Regions from separate parts of the Hydrogenophaga luteola genome, predicted to be linked through region 1. Evidence: riboswitches for the same ligand, from Rfam matches in the RefSeq annotation. Region 1 holds a riboswitch; the other holds the start of a gene.
What was found. Region 1 has a riboswitch for cobalamin ahead of ACFOPI_RS18935 (energy-coupling factor ABC transporter permease). Riboswitches for the same ligand answer to the same signal wherever they lie in the genome.
Positions count from the first base shown of each region.

Region 2: it holds a riboswitch for cobalamin, as region 1 does, so the genes downstream of both, ACFOPI_RS08185 (TonB-dependent receptor domain-containing protein) here and ACFOPI_RS18935 (energy-coupling factor ABC transporter permease) in region 1, are expected to answer to the same signal.

Region 1 is NZ_JBHRXX010000009.1:27,960-35,139, reverse strand. It holds gene atzF (allophanate hydrolase) at 1-485, opposite strand, end outside; gene ACFOPI_RS18950 (IS110 family transposase) at 1,052-2,134, shown strand; gene ACFOPI_RS18945 (hypothetical protein) at 2,444-2,704, opposite strand; gene ACFOPI_RS18940 (phospholipase D-like domain-containing protein) at 3,151-4,902, shown strand; cobalamin riboswitch at 4,954-5,194, shown strand; gene ACFOPI_RS18935 (energy-coupling factor ABC transporter permease) at 5,425-6,102, shown strand; gene cobM (precorrin-4 C(11)-methyltransferase) at 6,116-6,898, shown strand; gene ACFOPI_RS18925 (sirohydrochlorin chelatase) at 6,895-7,180, shown strand, end outside.
Region 2 is NZ_JBHRXX010000002.1:919,872-927,051, reverse strand. It holds gene ACFOPI_RS08205 (ABC transporter substrate-binding protein) at 1-707, opposite strand, end outside; gene cobU (bifunctional adenosylcobinamide kinase/adenosylcobinamide-phosphate guanylyltransferase) at 704-1,279, opposite strand; gene ACFOPI_RS08195 (ABC transporter substrate-binding protein) at 1,272-2,093, opposite strand; gene ACFOPI_RS08190 (cobyrinate a,c-diamide synthase) at 2,090-3,442, opposite strand; gene ACFOPI_RS08185 (TonB-dependent receptor domain-containing protein) at 3,451-5,277, opposite strand; cobalamin riboswitch at 5,357-5,609, opposite strand; gene ACFOPI_RS08180 (DUF904 domain-containing protein) at 5,660-5,890, shown strand; gene ACFOPI_RS08175 (cell division protein ZapA) at 5,887-6,264, shown strand; RNA gene ssrS (6S RNA) at 6,334-6,514, shown strand; gene ACFOPI_RS08170 (sulfite exporter TauE/SafE family protein) at 6,585-7,180, shown strand, end outside.

The DNA.
Region 1 (7,180 bases):
GCAGCCGGCACCACGCCCCGGGCGCTGATCAGTCCGCGCGAAGGCTTCAGGCCCACGATGTTGTTCAGCCCCGCCGGCACGCGGCCCGAGCCCGCCGTGTCGGTGCCGAGCGCGAAGTCCACCTGGCCGGTGGCCACCACATAGGCCGAGCCCGAGCTGGAACCGCCCGACACATGCAGCGGGTTGATCGCGTTGGGCACCGCGCCGTAGGGCGAGCGCGTGCCGTTCAGGCCGCAGGCGAACTGGTCCAGATTGGTCTTGCCGTGCAGCGACGCACCAGCATCGAGCAGCGTCTGCACCACGGCAGCGTGAGCGGCGGCGGTGTAGGTGAACGCGGGACAGGCGGCGGTGGTGGGCCAGCCGCCCACGTCGATGTTGTCCTTGACAGCAAACGTCAGCCCACCCAACGGCCCGGCCACCGTCGTCTGAACGGGCTGGGGCGGCTGGAAAAGCCAGGCTGCGGATCGGTCGAGGTCTTGCACCATTTCGATTCATCCCATCTTGGATACAAGTTGTGATGCAAGATGAATGCCAGATGCCAGGCGCGCCCTACCCGCCCTGCCCAAAAAGCAGGCAAAGCTGCCGCAAGCCTTGTGCGGCGCCGACTTGGCGCAGGTGTCCGGGAGATATCCACAGGCTTACCCCCTGCGGCTGGGTGCAACTTCAGAGCGTCAAAACCGCGGTGGCTAGCTTTGGGCCGCTAGGGCTGACCGGGGATCGCTGTGATGGAGGGACCGCCTTGAGTGGCCAGAGGCAGTCTCGGCCAGGGCCCTCGCTACACATATATATATGTATGTAGCGGGCTGTTGGAGAACGGATGGCGGCTGTGCAGCGAGAGCGGCCTCCCGAGGGCAAGCCCTTCACCGCCCCTCCACGGCCGGGAGCTGACGCTCAACTTTTGAGCTCACCTGCGGGCGACAGACGGCGTAGCCGGCTGGCGAACGTCAGGCGCAGTGATGGGATGGACTCCCCCGTTTGTTTGCGCGAGAAACGCGCACTGGTCTTCATTGGCGTGGGGATCAGGTCTTCATCCAAACGAAAGGAGTCCGAGATGCATGCTACTACCGTGGCCGTCGACTTGGCCAAATCCGTTTTCCAGATCGCTGTTGCCGACGATCAATGGCGCATCGTTGAAACCCAGCGCCTGACGCGCACCCAGTTCGAGCGCTGGTTTGCCAACCGATCTGTATCCCTGGTCATCATGGAGGCCTGCGGCTCGGCCCACCACTGGGCGCGCTGGCTCAATGGCCTGGGCATCTCCGTTCGCCTGCTGCCCGCCCAGTACGTGCGCGCCTACGTCCGGCGCAACAAGACGGACGCCACCGACGCTGCCGCGTTGCTCGAAGCCGCACGCGCCTCTGACATTCGCCCGGTGCGCGTGAAGTCGGTGGAGCAGCAAGCTCTACAGGGTCTGCACCGCATCCGCTCGCTCTGGATGGGCACGCGCACTTCGCGCATCAACGCCTTGCGCGGCTTCTGTCGCGAGTTCGGCATCACCATCCCGCAAGGCGCACGCACCGGCGTGGAGGCGATCGGCCGAGTGCTGGCCGACCCGCGCTCGGCCGTGCCCGATCTGATCCGCCACACCGCCGGCATGCTGCTCGAAGAGATTCGCCTGCTCGAAGCGCGCATCGCCCAGGTCGAGCGCGAACTGGCCAGCGTGGCCCGCCACAGCTCGGCCTGCACGCTGCTGCTCTCAGTCCCTGGCATTGGCCTGCTCACCGCCACCGCCCTGGTGGCGGCCACCTCGGGCGATGTGACGCACTTCCAGGACGCGCGCCACTTCTCCAGTTGGTTCGGTCTGACACCGCGCGAATACAGCTCGGGATCGAGCCGGTACCTGGGGCGCATCTCCAAGAAGGGCGACCGCTACCTGCGCATGCTGCTCACCCACGGCGCGCGCAGCGTGCTACGAGCGGCCAAGGTGGCCGAGGGCGCGGGCAAAGACGTCTGCGGCATCCGCCGCTGGGCGCTGGATGTGCAGGGTCGCTCCAACCACAACAAAGCCACCTGCGCCCTGGCTAACAAGCTCGCGCGCATCTGCTACGCCACGCTGCGCGACCACGCCCCGTTTGACGAGGCCGCCCGGCTGAACAAAAAACAAAGCCGGCAGAGCTTCGTCATGCCGGCCTGATTCCACCCGATCTCTTCACCCACCCCATCTCACCTTGCGACGGGTCTGATCGACCATCATGGCCAACCGGGTTCCTCCCACACCGCTATACGCCGATAACTCTTCCGGCAGCTTGCCTGCCGCTTGCAGCGTGTGGCGATGCAGTGACGCAGATTCCATGTCGGCACGGGACATTGACGATCCCACTTCAGATGCCGGATATACGACTGCAGGTGCTCTACCCCACGGTCCCCAATCGGTCAGGCTCTTACTGTTGAGGGGGAGTCCATATACGAAGGGTTAGGCGGCATGCGTGGACCGCTAGCACGACTACTCGGTGGTGGTGACATAACCCTCGCTCCAGTAGTCAAGGTCGAGGACGGTCTCGCTGATGTAGAAGCCTTGAGCATTGCTCACGCTCACTGCTGGGTCGACGATGGTCGGAAAGTCGCAAAACCCTGGCTGCTTTGCCAGACGCTCGGTTGCGGCGACAGCAAGTGCCCGTGAGGTGTAGACACCGATACGCTTTATGTCTTCCTCACCATGCGACAGCAAGTGAAGGTGCTCGACGAGGAATACGGTCGTGGCCATGACGCCTAACTTTGATGTAGTTCGTGTTTCACCGGATACCCACAGTGCCCGCGAGATACCATGGCTCGGCACATCCAAAAAATGTGTTTAATGTCATGCACATATCGCGCATTACTGTATGTATGTGCAGGTATAACAGAATCGGCAATTCCGGCAACACACGGTCGCCATCGCAAGGCAGTCTAGCGGCGTGCCGCCCACTCTGCCATGGAACCTCCCGGCTACAGGCGGTCGCAGGGCCGCCGGGCTTTCGCACCGTCGCGAATGACGCCTCCGGGTCGAAAGCTTCCGCCCGGGCAAACGTCGTGGAGAGGCGGCTGCAAGCCTTTAGCAGTCATCACGCAACCCGCCCCCAGACAAACGGCACCGCCCCACGATTGCGCCTCCCCGGCAACTGGGCAAGAATCCGCCACGCGCGCCAACACCGGCCCGCAGGGAGGACGAGCATGACCGTCAAGACGAACCTCATCGTCAATTGCGACGATGCCCTGCTGTTCTGGACCGTGGACGGGCCGATCACGGACTGCCTGGGCTTCGCAGTCGAACGGCAGCGCAGGCGCAGCGACGGATCGATTCATTCGGACGTGCTCGAGAACCGCATGGGGTTCAAGGCCGACCAGCCCAAGCCCGGTGAGCACCGGCCGTCGACGGAGTGGCCCCTGCAGCGACTGTGGTGGACCGACCATGGCGTGAACCTCGGCGACACGGTGCGCTACCGCGTGACGCCGATGGTCAAAGACGGTGCGGCCCTTCGGCCGCTGAATTCCGAACGCAGCCGCTGGACACCCTGGGCCACGCTCAGCGGCGGCACACGCGATGGCTACGCGGCGTTCTTCAACCGTGGCCTGGTGATCTCCCAGTTCATGGCCCGTTACCTGGAGCAGTTGCGCAAGGACCAGGGCCTGTCCACACTCAAGCAGGCGCTGAAGGCGTTCAAGGACAGCCTGGGCGACCACGAGCTGCCGATCCGCAAGTTCCTCTCGGGTGCGCTGCGCGACGAGATGCTGGCGCTGCTGCAGGACGCGAAGGACCACGGCAAGCCGGTCCACGCCGCGCTGTACGAGCTGGCCGACCAGGAGCTGGTGGACGCGCTGTGCGCGCTGGGCGGACAGGCGCATGTGGTGCTGGCCAATGGCTCGATCACCAAGAAGCCCACCGAGACCACGGCACAGGCCCGCCAGCGCGACGAGAACGAGAGCGCCCGCGCGGCGCTGAAGGCCGCCGGTGTGGTGGTGCACGACCGCTTCACGTCGCCCGGCGCGCTCGGCCACAACAAGTTCCTGGTGGTGAGCAACCCGGCCGGCCAGCCGGAGACCGTGTGGACCGGCAGCACCAACTGGACCAGCACGGGCCTATGCACCCAGACCAACAACGGCCTGCGCGTGACCCACCGCGGGTTCGCCCGCGCGTTCATGGACCAGTGGGAACGGCTGCGCGATGCCGGCAGCGCGTTCCCACCAGCGCTGGTGGACAGCAACAGCAGCGCCCTGGTGGTGAAGACCCGCCAGTCGTCGGCGGACATCTGGTTCACCCGCACCCGGGGCAAGGTCGACCTGCAGGCCATCGACGAGGCGATCAATGCGGCGCAGGACGGCGTGCTGTTCCTGATGTTCCAGCCGGGCGGCAGCGGCGCGCTGAAAACCATCCGCGACCTGTCCAAGGCGAACCCGGCGCTGTACGTGCGCGGCGTGGTCAGCACGCTTCCATCCGAGGCCGCCGACGAGCGCGCGGTGGAGGTGGATCTGCAGATGGACGCGAAGAAGAAACGGATGGCGCTGGACGTGGTGCAGCCGCGCGGTGTGCACGCCATGGCGAACTGGGCGGCCACGGTGGCGCGCAACGAGTTCCTGACCATGCAAGGCGGCGTGATCGGGTTCGCCATCGTGCATTCCAAGGTCATCGTGGTCGACCCATTCACGAACCCGGTGGTCATCACCGGCAGCCACAACTTCTCGGGCAACGCCAGCACGGCGAACGACGAGAACTTCGTCATCGTGCGCGACAACCCGCAGCTGGCGGCGAGTTACGCGGCGCACATCATGGGCGTGTACGACCACTACCGCTGGCTGTCGCTGCTGGGCGATCAGCAGGCCAAACAGAGCACCAGCTCACAGACCGGCTACCTCGCCACCACCGGCGCCTGGCTGGGCCGCCGGCTGGCCTCGGCCGCGCCCGAGCTGGCGTTCTGGGCGCGCTGAGGCGGTGGCTCGACATGGCCGCCCGGGCTTCGGGCGGCTTTTTTTGCGCGTATAGAATGGTCCGCTGTTGGTGCTCGCAGTGCTGTTCAGGCATTGCAGTTCAACGGGAAGCAGGAGGGAGAGTCCCACACGGACGAACCTAACCTGCGCTGCCCCCGCAACGGTAAGCAGACGGGTGGTCCAAGGCATTGCCAAGGCCCCCATTTCTCAAAATTTCGCCACTGGGTCACACCGGGAAGGCTTTGAGAAACGTTCTGTCAGCCCGGATACCGGCCAACAAGGAGGCTGCGCCCCAGGCGCAGCCGCATTACCCAAACACCGTCGGGGAAGGCGGTGAGGGGTCTTTGTCGGTGTCCTCATGTCGTCCCTTCGCATTGCTTTGCGAGTCTGTGCCAGCGCCTGCGCGTGCGCTCGCAGGGGGCTGTCCGTTCGCCGCTGGAACCTGTGCTCGCTTTCCCCTTGGGTCTTTGCCGACTTTTCAACCGCGTTGTGTCCAACGCACCCAACCCAAGGAGTCACTTCATGCACATCGAACCAGGTCTGGTGGACGGGGCCAAGCTCGCACTGAGCTACGCCACAGCGGCCGCCTGTGGCGGCTACACGCTCAAGCTGTCGGCCGACATGCTCAAAAAGGACGGCGCGGCAGCCCTGCTGCTGCGGGCCCTGCTGGCCACGGCGCTGGTGTTCTGCTTTTTCGAGGTGCTGCCGCACCACCCGGTGGGCGTGTCCGAGGTGCACCTGATCCTGGGCACCACGCTGATGCTGCTGTTCGGCGCGGCGCCCGCGGCCGTCGGGCTGGCGGGCGGCCTGCTGATCCAGGGCCTGTTCTTTGCACCTTTTGACCTGCCGCAGTACGGCATGAACGTGACCACGCTGCTGGTGCCGCTGTTCGCCACTGCGGCGCTGGCGCGGCGCGTCATTCCCGACCAAATGGCCTACGTGGATCTGCGCTACGGCCAGGCCCTGAAGCTGTCCCTGGCCTACCAGGGCGGCATCGTGCTGTGGGTGGGTTTCTGGGCGCTCTATGGACGTGGCCTGGGCGCCGAGAACCTGGTGAGCATCGGCAGCTTCGGCGCCGCCTACATGAGCGTGGTGCTGGCCGAGCCGCTGATCGATCTGGCCGTGCTCGCACTGGCCAAGACGCTGCGTGGCCTGCAGGGCAGCGCGGTGGTGGAGCGCCGTCTGCACCAGGCCGCCTGACCGGGGGCACACCATGGGCCTCGGAACGGTCTGGTTTGTGGGGGCGGGTCCTGGCGACCCGGACCTGGTCACGGTCAAGGGGCGTGACCTGATCGCGCGCGCGGGGGCCATCCTGTTCGCCGGTTCGCTGGTGAACGAGGCGGCCACCCGCTGGGCACCGCCGGGTTGCCTCATCGCTGACAGCAAGGACATGACGCTGGAGCAGATGTCGGCCTGGCTGATCGCAAACGCGGCGCGCTGCGACACCGTGGTGCGCCTGCAAACCGGCGACCCGGCCCTCTACGGCACGCTCATCGAACTGGTGCAGCCGCTGGACGCCGCGGGCGTGCCGGTGGCGGTGGTGCCGGGCGTGTCTTCGGCCATGGCCTCGGCGGCGGCTGCGGTCGAGAGCTTCACCTTGCCCGAGGTCACGCAGACCACCATCTTCACGCGGGTGGAGGGCCGCACGCCCATGCCCGACGGGGAGGACCTCGCCGCGCTGGCGGCACACCGCACGACCTTGTGCATCTTTCTGTCCATCACGCTGCTGCACAAGGTGGAAGCCGGCCTGCGCGAGGCCGGCTGGCCCGACGACGCGCCGGTGCTGGTGGTGCACAAGGCCAGCTGGCCCGGCGAAGAGCGCATCGTGCGCGGCACGCTGGCCACCATCAAACAACAGTGCCGCGACGCCGGCATCGTCAGCCAGGCCATGGTGATCGCCAGCCCCACGCTGGGCGCGCGCCACTGGCCCGAGCTGACCAGGTCCCGGCTCTACGACCCGGGCTTCACACACCGCTTCAGGAAAGCCACGACATGAACCACACCACGATCCTGCTGGTGGGCCACGGCTCGCGCGAGGACACCGGCAACCAGGAAATCCGCGACTTCGTCGACCAGTGGCGCGCGCGCCAGCCGGCCTGGCGCATCGAGGTCTGCTTCATCGAATTCGCCGCGCCCTCGCTGCACGATGGCCTGCTGGCCGCGGCGCAGTCGTCGAGCCGCGTGCTGGTGCTGCCGCTGATCCTGAACGCGGCCGGTCACGCCAAGATGGAGATTCCCGAGGCCATCGAACACGCCCGCGAGCACGCACCCGGCGTCG
Region 2 (7,180 bases), on a different contig from region 1:
CTGCGCTGGCCGATCATGATCAGGTCGGGATCGGCGCGCACGATGTACTCGGGATTGAGCTTGGGAAACGGGCCGAGCGAGGCCGGCACGATGTTCCGGGCACCCAGGCGGGTCAGCGTTTCGCCGATGAAAGACCCCTCACCCGCCGCGTACGGCCCGGGGTTGACCTCGAAATACACGCGCGTGCCGCGCACACTGGCCGGCAGCGACTGGGCAGCAGCCATCACGGCGGCGTCGATCGCGCGCCAGATGCGCTGGGCGTCCGCCACCTCCAGCAGCTGGCCGATCTTGAGCATCACGCGCTGCACGTCGGCGTGGGTCTTGGGCTCCAGCGCCACCACTTTCAGGCCCAGCGCGCGCAGGCGCTCGCCCGCGCGCGAGGAGGTGGCCATCAGCACCACGTCGGGCCGCAGCGCCACGATCATCTCGATGTTCGGGTCCAGACCGCCGCCCACCTGGGGCAGCTTCGTCAGGCTGGCAGGAAACGTGGAATAGCGGTCCACACCCACCAGCCGTGCGCACTGGCCGAGCTCGCACACCGTCTCGGCCAGTGAAGGCAGCAGGCTCACGATGCGCTGCGGCGAGCGCTCAAAGTTCACCACCACGCCGTTGTCGTCGGTGATCTGCAGGGCCGCCTGGGCGGAACCTCCGACCAGGGCCATCAGGGCCCACACCAGCGCGAGCCATGCCGTGCGCATCCGTTTCATGTTCTGTCCTTCAAAGTCAGCGGCAGCCCCGCCGCCATGAGCGTCACGCGATCACAGGCAGTCGCCACCCGCTGGTTCAAACGGCCCAGCGCGTCCACGAAAGCACGCACTTCGCGCCCCATGGGAATCACACCCAGACCGATCTCGTTGCCCACCAGCACCAGCGGCCCGGGCGCTGCGGCGATGACCGTGCACAAGTCTTCCCCCGCCGCGGTCACAGCGGCCTCAGGGAATGCCTGCGCCGGGTCGGCCGGCATCATCAGGTTGGTAAGCCACAGCGTCAGGCAGTCGACCACGATGAGCGTGTTCGGGTCGCTGTCCTGCTTCAATGCGTCGGCCAGCGCCAGCGTTTCTTCCACGGTCACCATGCCGGGCACGCGCACAGCGCGGTCGGCCTGATGACTTGCGATGCGTTCGCGCATCTCGTCGTCCCAGGCCTGTCCCGTCGCGACCATCACCGCACGGTGCTCGGGCGACTTGTCCAGCCACTGCCGTGCGAGCGTCTCGGCGCGGCGCGACTTGCCGCTGCGCTGGCCGCCGAGGATGAACTCGCTGCGCACCGGATCAACCATGGGCCACCATCCATTGCTTGACGATGCGGTGCATCTGCTCCACCCCGTCGGTCAGCGCCGCCGGACCGGGCTGCAGGATGTCGGCGGACTTGATCTCGAACAGTTGGCCATTGCGCACGGCGGGCACGTCCTGCCAACCCGCCCGAGCCGCCACTTTCTCGGCGCGGAACTTCTTGCCGCACCAGGAGCCGATCACGATGTCCGGCGCGCGGCGAACGATCTCGGCACCGTCGGCAATGATCCGGTGCTTGCCCAGCGACTGCACGGCCAGCTCGGGGAAGATGTCGTCGCCCCCTGCGATGCCCAGCAGCTCCGACACCCAGCGGATGCCGCTGATGTGCGGCTCGTCCCACTCTTCGAAAAACACGCGCGGCCGGCGCTTGCCCTCCGCTTCGAGCGCGGCCACCTCCGCACGGATCGCGTCCAGCCGCTGGCGCATCACCGCGATGCGCGCCAGCCCGTCCTCAGCACAGCCCACCATGGCGGCGACCTGGAACAGCATGGAGAAGATCTCTTCCACGCTGCGCTGGTTGAACACCGTCACCTGCACGCCTGCGCGGATCAGCGCGGCGGCGATGTCGGCCTGCAGGTCCGAAAAGCCGAACACGCAGTCGGGTTGCAGGTCCAGGATCTTGTCGATCTTGGCGTTGAGGAAGGCGCTGACCTTGGGCTTCTCGTCGCGCGCCCGGCGTGGCCGCACGGTGTAGCCGCTGATACCGACGATGCGCGCCTCCTGGCCCAGCAGGTACAGCCACTCGGTGGTCTCTTCGGTCAGACAGACGATGCGCTGCGGCCCTGGCAAAGCGACGGTCATGCGGCCTCCGGCAGGAACAGCTGCGCGGCCGCTTCCGGGTTCGAGGCAAACCACGCATGGAAATAGCTCGCGCGCACCGAGCCCTGGCCGTACACGGCTTCGGGTCGCCCGAACTTGCCGCCCGGCACGGTGTGGGCCATGGGCGACAGCGGTGATGTGGTCAGCGAGTAGTGAAAGGTGTGCCCGCGCACCTCGCCCTGCGCCGTGTCCCAGCGCTGCGGGCCGAGCGCGGCCAGGCGCGGCTGCATGGCCACCTCGCCCGGGAGCAGGCCCCACATCGGCACCCGCGTGCCATCGGCCAGCGTAAGGCCGTCGAACAGCGGCATCATGCCGCCGCACTCGGCCCAGACCGGCTTGCCCGCCGCGATGTGTGCCGCCAGCGAGGTGCGGCAACGGGTGCCTTCCGCCAGTGCTTTTGCGTGCAGTTCAGGGTAGCCGCCGGGCAGCCAGAGTGCGTCGCAGTCCGGCACTGGCTCGTCGGCCACCGGCGAGAAAAACACCAGCTGGGCTCCCAGCGCCTGCAGCGTGTCCAGGTTGGCCGGGTAGGTGAAACAGAAGGCGGTGTCACGCGCGACGGCCACGGTGCGCCCGCGCAGCAGCGGCGCCACCGGACGCTCGGCTTGCGCTTCAAAGGGCACGGCCCAGCGCTGCCAGCCGGCCACATCGAGCTGGCCCAGCGGCGTGGCTGCCATGGCGTCGGCCAGCGCATCCAGCCGCGCCATCGCGTCGGGTAGTTCGGACGCCACCGTCAGGCCCAGGTGCCGTTCGGGCAGCGCAAAACCGGTGTCGCGCCGCAGGCCGCCCAGCCAGCCCGCGTCGATGCCCGCCGGCTCGCGGCCCAGATCGTCGCCGCGCACTGAGGCCTGCAGCATCTTCTCGTGCCCCTCGCTGGCCACGCGGTTGGCGAGCACGCCGGCCCAGGGCAGGCCCGGGCGGTAGTGGCGCAACCCGTGCACCAGCGCGCCGAAGGTGCCGGCCATGGAACCGGCGTCGATCACCGCCAGCACCGGAATGCCCAGCTTTACCGCCAGATCGGCCGCGCTCGGCTCGCCATCGAACAGCCCCATCACCCCTTCGATCAGGATCAGGTCGCTGCTCGCCGCAGCCTCGTGCAGCCGCGCGCGCAGGTCGTGCTCGCCGTTGAGCCAGAGGTCCAGGTTGTGCACCGGGTGGCCGCTGGCCAACTGGTGCCAGTGCGGGTCCAGAAAGTCCGGCCCACACTTGAACACCCGCACGCTCCGCCCGGACCGTGCGTGCAGCCGCGCCAGCGCCGCGGTGACCGTGGTCTTGCCCTGGCCGGAGGCCGGAGCTGCGATCAGCAGGGCAGGACAGGTGGCGGTGCGATCCATCGTGGACCTCAGCGGGGCGACCAGCTCAGGCCCAGGTAGAAGGTCCGGCCAGCCGTGGCGTAGCCCAACACCGACTCGTAGTCCTTGTCGGTGGCGTTGTTCACACGCGCCAGCAACCGCCAGTCGCGGGCGATGTCGGTGCTGGCCGTCAGGTTCAGCAGCGTGTGGGCCGGCAAAGGCTTTGCATTGGCTTCGTCGTCGTAGCGCTTGCCCAGGTGCTGCACCTCGGCGCCCAGGCGCCAGGCGCCCACCGGCGTGTCGGCCGTCAACGTGGCCTGGGTTTCGGCACGGCGTGCCAGCAGCTTGCCGGTTTCAGCGTTCTTCGGACGCATCAGGTCCAGCGAAGCGCCCAGGGCAACCTCGCCCAGCTTCGTGCCGCCGGCCAGCGTGACGCCGGTGTAGGTGGCGCGTCCGGTGTTGCCGTAGCAGCCGGCGAAATCGCCCACGCCGTTGACACAGCTGCCGGGGCCGGCCAGGTAGTCGATCAGGTCCTTCACGCGGTTGCGGTAGACCACCACCGAGGCGCGGCTCGCAGCCTCCTGCCAGCGCAGTCCCGCTTCCATGTTTCGCGCGGTTTCGGCCTTGAGGTCGCGCGTGCCGTAGATGCTGAAGCGCTGGAACAGCGTGGGGGCACGGAAGGCCGTGCCCACGGATCCTGTGAGCTGCAGGGTCTTGGACAGCGCATAGCCGTAGGCGAGCGAGCCGGTGGTGTGCGCGCCGAACTCGCTGTCGTCGTCGCGGCGGGCGTTGAGCTGCAGCGTGTGGTCGCCGGCCTGTACGCCATAGCCCAGCGCAATGGCGTTCTGGTGGCGGTCTGTCTGCTCGGGAGTGGTGCTGGCGTTTTCCAGTTGGTCTTCGCGGCGCTCCAGATCCAGCGTCAGCCGGCCTGGCCCCACGCGCAGCTCGTTGCGAAGCAGCCAGCTGTCCACCGTGGTGTCCGTCAAGTAGCTCGAGGGTGAGGTCTCATAGCGGTCGGTTCCTCGGCTGAGCCCCACACGGGTACTCCAGGCCTCACTCCAGCGGCTGTCCCAGTTCAGACCCACCGCCTGCAGACGCTGCCTGGCCTGGTCGTCCTGCCCCGGCATGAAGCCGTCGTAGCCCGCCCTCTGGCGACTGTCCAGCAGCGTGGCTTCCAGCTTCTGCCCCTCGGAGAGCTTCCATCCGAGGCGGCCCGAGAACGACTCGTTGCGGTAGCCGTCGCGATCAGGGTTGCCAGAAGGTTTGGCGTTGAAGCCGTCGCTCCGTTCCGAGCCCAGACCGAAGGCGTAGTCGACCACCCCGTCGCCGCCGCGCAGCGCGGCACTCAGCTCGTAGGTGCTGTTCGATGCCACGCCCATGCGCAGCGACGGAAAGAAGCCTTTGTCGCCCTGGCGCGTGAAGATCTGCACCACACCAGCCATCGCATCCGAACCGTACACCGCCGCCGCCGGCCCGCGCAGCACCTCGATGCGGTCTACCAGGGACAAAGGGATTGCATTCCAGGTGGCACCGCCGGTGGACTGGGAGTCGATGCGCACACCATCAATGAACACCGCCGTGAAGCGGCCTTCAGCGCCGCGAAGGTAGACGTTGGTGGTGGATGCGGGCCCTCCATTGCGGTTGACGGTCACGCCCGGCAGGCGCTCGAGCACGTCGGAGACCGAGGCAACGCCCAGACGGTCGATGGCGCTGCGGTCGACCAGGGTCACATCGGCCACCACATCGGTGATGGGCAGCTCGGACCGGGTCGCCGACACGACCACGGTCGACAGGGTGGACTGGGCGAGAACAGGGAACGCGATGGCGCAAGCCAGGGGCAGCGCGGCCAGGCGCACCGGAGCAGAACGGAAAGACATGGATGAAAGACAAACGATGGTTGCCCTCGCCGTCTTCCCCGACAGCGCCTGGGCGTCACGGCGACGGCCCCGGACAGGACGCGTCACCACCGTGTTGGCCGGTATCCGGGCTGGCAGAACAACCTCCACCGCCTTCCCGGAGCGCCGGTCGAAACCGGCTGTCCAGTGGCTGTGGGATGGAGGCGGGGACTGGGCGGAAAACCCGTATCCCGTCTGCTTACCGTTGCGGGGGCAGCGCAGGTTAGGTCGGTCGCTGTGGACTTTCCCTCCTGCTTCCCGTTGAACTGCGGCATGTGAACCACACCGCGAGCACCAACGCAATCCATTGTAAGCCCGTGCTCCTTGCGGCAACCCTACAATGGATCACTCACCAGTCGTCACCATGGCCGATCCCAAGCACATTGACCTGATCGCCGAGCGCGTGGAACGCCTGCTCCTTCGCCACGAAGAACTGCAGCGCACCAACGCCCTGCTGATGGAGCAGGTGGCCTCGCTCAAGGCAGAACGTGACTCCATCAAGTCCCGTCTGAACGCGGCACGCTCCCGCATTGACGCGCTGCTGGACCGGTTGCCGGTCGGGACCGAGACACCCTCCCACAAGGACTCCGAATGAACAAACCTGCCTCCAAGCAGATCGAGGTTCAGATAATGGGCCAGAGCTATCTGCTGGCCTGTCCTGCTGGTGGTGAGCAGTCGCTGCTGGACGCTGTGGAGCGTGTGGACACCGCCATGTGCCGCATCCGGGACGCCGGTAAGGTCAAGGCCCGTGACCGCATCGCCGTGCTCGCGTCGCTCAACCTGGCGTTCGAGCTGTCCCAGAAGGAAGCCCAGGGGTTTGCTTCCTCGTCGTTCCTTCCTCCCGAGCCGCCGCCCCTGCCGGAATCCGCCCCCGCGAGCGAAGCGTACGACGCGGCTGCGCTGGCGCGCGCCGAGGAGCTGGTGCGGCGCCTGGACCAGGCGCTGGGCAGTGACGGCCAGTTGATCTGAATCCGGCCCCGACCTTCAACTTTTCCGACGGGCGAAGCCTTCCCTCGGGCCTCCAGCCTCTACAATTTGCCCTGTCTGCAGTGCATGCCGGGCTTTATATTTCCTTGAACCAATGCTCCATGAGCCCGGGCTTGGTACATAACGTGGCTGGTGTGAGCGTCTCGCGTCAGATGAACCCGAAGCCCCGTTGCCCTCGCCCACCTGAACCCCCGGTTCAGGATGACGGTCTGGTGGCACTTGCAGACACCTAATACCCTTCGCTGCGGCCCCACGGATGTTTCCTGGGGCCGCACTCTTTTCTGCCCTCCGGATTTCCGCCCATGAGCCTTGAACCCCTGCTGATCGCCGAGCTGGCCCTTCTGGGCGTGTTCACAGGGTTTCTGGCCGGCCTGCTGGGCATCGGCGGCGGCATGATCATGGTGCCGTTCATCAGCGCCATCCTCACCCACCGTGGCGTCGCGCCCGGCCTTGCGGTAAAGATGGCCATCGCCACCTCCATGGCCACCATCATCTTCACCTCGATCTCCAGCGTTCGCGCGCACCACAAGCGCGGCGCCGTGCGGTGGGACATCGTGCGGCGTCTCGCCCCCGGCATCGTCCTCGGTGCGGCGGTTGCGAGTCTGGGTGTCTTCGCGGTTCTCAAGGGTGGGGCGCTGGCCTTGCTGTTCGCACTGTTCGTGGGCTTCTCGGCCACCCAGATGCTGCTGGACAAGAAGCCACAGGCCTCGCGCACCTTGCCGGGAACGCTCGGTCAGCTCGGTGCCGGGGGTGTGATCGGATTCCTGTCGGGACTGGTCGGTGCCGGCGGCGGCTTTGTCAGTGTCCCGTTCATGACTTGGTGCAACGTCGCCATCCACAACGCGGTGGCCACCAGCGCTGCGCTCGGTTTCCCCATCGCGCTGGCGAACGCCGCCGG